One region of the Lysinibacillus sp. NPDC092081 genome, then DNA from elsewhere that is predicted to be linked to it. Evidence: predicted binding sites of a transcription regulator. Region 1 holds the regulator's gene; the other holds the start of a gene.
What was found. Region 1 encodes LexA, which represses DNA repair genes until DNA is damaged. Its sites were predicted from a motif close to CGAACATATGTTCG; they were not measured.
Positions count from the first base shown of each region.

Region 1 (2,208 bases):
CGGACGGATTATTACTATCGGGTGGCTATGATGTACATCCATTCCTCTTTGATGCAGAACCTACACCAAAATTAGGGAAGGTTCATCCTGAAAGAGATACAGTAGAGCTTGCATTAATTAAAGCGGCTTATATTCGGCAAATGCCGATTCTCGGAATTTGCCGAGGGCTTCAAATACTGAATGTTGCGTTTGGAGGCACAGTCTATCAGGATATTGAAAGCGAGTACCATAGTCGAAAATTAATAAAGCACATGCAACAAGCGGCACGAGGCGTTACTACACATCATGTTAATCTAACACCTGATACATTATTAAAAACGATTATTGAGGAAGAAAAAATTGCTGTGAATTCATTTCATCATCAGGCAATAAACGTAGTAGCAGAAAAATTGGAAGTGGTAGCAAAATCAAGTGATGGTATCGTTGAAGCGGTAGTACACGAAGATTTACCATTTTGTCTAGCAGTACAGTGGCATCCTGAGGAGTTAGCTATTGCAGGAGATGAAGTATCAAAGAAACTATTTACTGCATTTGTAAAGGCAAGTTTGAAATTTAAGGTAGAGGCATAAAATTTTATAAGCATAGATTTTTTTATCAAGGGCAAGTGCTAAGTATAAGAATCCATTTTAAAGTGGGTTCTTTTTTAGTGAATAAAGTGGAAAAGATAAGAAAAAGAGGTATATGCTCTTACGTGAACATAAAATCCTCTTTTTATATTTTAATATTGAGATACTTTTAATGTACACGACGATATAGACCTACAACTTGCCCCAAAATAGAAACTTGGTCTACGATAATTGGCTCCATTGTTGAGTTTTCAGGTTGTAAACGGAAATGATTTTTTTCCTTGAAGAAACGCTTTACAGTAGCTTCATCTTCTTCAGTCATTGCTACGACAATATCACCATTATCAGCTGTTGCTTTTTGTTTAACAATAACTAAATCTCCGTCTAAAATACCAGCTTCAATCATTGATTCACCCATAATTTCTAGCATAAATAATTGATCTTCACTAGTACCATAAGTATCTGGTAGTGGGAAATATTCATCGATATTTTCAATAGCCGTTATCGGAGAACCTGCAGTAACCTTCCCAACAAGTGGGACATGTATAACATGTTGCTTTTGAATAGAATCCTCTGGCTCTAGAATTTCAATGGCACGTGGTTTAGTTGGATCGCGTCGAATCAAGCCTTTTTGCTCTAAACGAGATAAATGTCCATGAACTGTGGAGCTTGAAGCAAGTCCAACTGCTTCACCAATCTCACGTACAGAAGGTGGATACCCCTTTGCGCGCACTTCTTCTTTAATGAACTCTAATATGGCCTCTTGTCTTTTCGAAACTTTTTTCATGATTGCTCACCTCTTTTTTTCTAATCATTCTACTTATTAGTAGTATAACAGAATGCGAACACTTAAGCAAACATAGGTTCGAAAAGTGTTTGACAAAAACGTTTGTTCGCATTATTATAAGAACATATATTCCGAACAAACATTCTTGAAAAGGGGTTTTAAACATGAACTGGTTAAAGAAAAATCCACATATTACAACTTTATTAGGAGCTTGTCTACTTTTTGCAGCATACCTTTTTATAACAGACCCAGGCGATGTAACGTACACAGAAATTGAAATCGCACATGGTGATAGCTTATGGTCGTTAGCCGATCAATACCGTGGTAAAATGAAAACGGATGAATGGATTAAGCTTGTGAAAACAGAAAATGAATTATCGAACATACAAATTATTGCAGGTAAATCTCTAGTGATTCCAGTAGTGGGTGACCAACCCAACCCTATAAATTCAATTGAAATTGCGAGAAATGTAAAATGATTAATAATCAACAATCGGCTGTTGTCTATTGCCGTGTGAGTACAGAAAAAGAGACACAAAGTTCCTCGTTAGAACGTCAGCAAGAGGAGTTGATGCGCTATGCTAAAGAACAGGGCTACGAAGTGAAGCTTGTTTTTAAGGATAAGCATAGCGGCTATGATGTGGAACGTGAAGGATTATTAGAAATGCTCGATTTCATTAAAGAAAAAGAAATAGAAGCATTATTCGTGCAGGATGAAACACGCTTAGGACGTGGAAATGCTCGAATGGCAGTGTTGCATCTATTGCAGAAAACTGAAACGGATGTTTTTTCTATGCGAGACGAGGGACCTTTACAATTAAATGAAATGGATACGATGCTTCTAGAAATTTTAGC
Region 1 covers NZ_JBIVRU010000001.1:557,516-559,723, reverse strand. Annotated here, with positions in the region: gene ACIQLB_RS02945 (gamma-glutamyl-gamma-aminobutyrate hydrolase family protein) at 1-569, shown strand, start outside; gene lexA (transcriptional repressor LexA) at 736-1,353, opposite strand; gene yneA (cell division suppressor protein YneA) at 1,518-1,832, shown strand; gene ACIQLB_RS02930 (YneB family resolvase-like protein) at 1,829-2,208, shown strand, end outside.

Region 2 (2,208 bases), on a different contig from region 1:
GAACAATTTGTTCCACTTCACGTGCTGTTTGTACATTTTGTGGATATGGCATTCCGTGAGAAATAATTGTTGATTCTAATGCTACGATTGGTAAGCCTTTTGCTTGTCCTGCTTTTACTTCTTCTGATAATACGATGAATTCTTTCATGTTGTTATTCCTCCATTTCACTTTTTAACAAATCAACTGATAACTCAGGTCTTACTGTATATGGGGATGAAAGCGTATTTTTGGCATTCGTTAAGCCTGCATCAATACATGTTGCAACGGATTGCCCAGTAAGCCAGCTGTGGATTACAGCACTGACAAAGGCGTCTCCTGCACCTGTTACATCTTCAATTTTTTCTATAGCTTTAGCTGCGAAATGACTTGGCTTCGTTGTAGTGGAAGCTGCATACACACCCTTGCTACCCGCTGTAATAATTATATGTTCAGCACCTAATTTAAGAATTTGCTGTAAAGCCTTTTCATAGTGTGCAGAGTTTTCGATTTTATGACCTACAATCGTCTCTGCTTCATCTGTGTTACAAATAAACCACGTTACACCTTGCAACGTATCTGGTAATCGATTCATTTTTGGTGAAGATACCGGTACGATGACAAATGGAATGTCACGGGCAATCGCAATCTGCTGTATGTAAGCCACTGTTTCCTTAGGACAGTTTAAGTCCATAATAAAGCAGCCCGCATTCATCAGCATTGCCTCATGTTTTTTTAGCAAACTCGGCAATAAAAGATCATATACTTCCATATTTGCTACTGCTAGTGCTAGCTCGCCCTGCTCATCCATAATCGCAGTATAGGAACCAGTCGAAGCGTCAGGTAACTGCTCCACATAACGTAAATTCATAAATGGCTCTGAAGCTTCTTGGATCACTTGCCAATCAGCATCTTTGCCGGCAGTAGTCAGCAATGTTACCTGATGATTTAATCTACCTAAATTTTCAGCAATGTTTCGGCCAACACCACCTACACTAAATGAAGAGCTCGCAGGATTGGATGTACCTAATTGGACATTCCCCTTCACATGAAATTTTCGGTCAAGATTGGCTCCACCGATACAAATAATTTCATTTTCCTCTGGCAAAATATAAGCACGACCTACAATTTTCCCCTGCTTCGTTAAGCTCGACACTAAATTGGCAAGTACTGGTCGAGATAGTTTCATCTTATCTGCCATCTCTTGCTGAGACATAAACGGATTCTGGCGAATTAATGCAAGGACCGCCTGTTCTCTTTCATTCATAGCATCACCTTTTGTTATATTTGTTTACATTATAAACTTTTGTTTGATTGATGTCAAAAAAAATTTTTAAAAAAGTTGAAGCCGATATGATGATATTGGCTTCAACTTCATGTTGTGATAACTATTGCTTCAATGAAATTAAGGTGTCGTATTAAATAAAGTATGGCTTTTTGGCATAAAGAGTGGGTTGATTTCCGTTGCGTAGCGGCGTAATTTCGGGTTTTTGTGGCGTTCCTTGCTTAGTTAGCAGCGCAATTTTATGTTTTGGCGGCGTTTCTCCTTTGGTTAGCGGCGAAACTCACACTTCTAGCGGCGAATTCCAATATAAGCTGGAAAAATGTTTTCTGTGCGAAAGCGCAGCGACAGCAACAAATGTTTTCTGTGCGAAAGCGCAGCGACAGCAACAACAAAATCGGAGGAACTGCTCGATGCTCCAAAATGCCGATCACTGATAAAATGTCGAGAACTGACGATAGCATCAAGAATCGCGCCCTAAGCAAAGCGAATAGTTAGTTATCAAGTATTGGCTTGATGAGGTGTTTGTTTTTTCACGATGATGACAAATAAACTTGCCAATGTACAGAACATTCCTGCAAGGAAAAAGGCCCAAGTATATGAATTGAAAAACTTATAGATAAGGCCTCCACCATAAGCAGCAACTGCAGCTCCTGCCTGATGAGATGCGAAAATCCACCCATAAATAATGTTACTTTTATTTGCACCAAAAATTTGTCTTGAAATACTAATCGTTGGAGGTACTGTAGCAATCCAATCTAATCCATAAAATATCGTGAAGATTGTCAGTAATGTGAGTGAGCCTTGCATTAATGCATACGGGAGTAAAAGCAAAGACGCTCCTCTTAAAATGTAATACCAAAACAATAACCATCGATTATCAAATCGATCAGACAACCATCCTGATAAAGTGGTGCCAACGAGATTAAACACTCCCATAAAAGAAAGA
Region 2 covers NZ_JBIVRU010000002.1:342,908-345,115, reverse strand. Annotated here, with positions in the region: gene ACIQLB_RS06450 (pseudouridine-5'-phosphate glycosidase) at 1-148, opposite strand, end outside; gene ACIQLB_RS06445 (carbohydrate kinase) at 153-1,244, opposite strand; gene ACIQLB_RS06440 (MFS transporter) at 1,761-2,208, opposite strand, start outside.
Region 2: ACIQLB_RS06445 (carbohydrate kinase) is a predicted target of LexA. The motif match lies at 1,277-1,290, and genes of this name have one in related genera.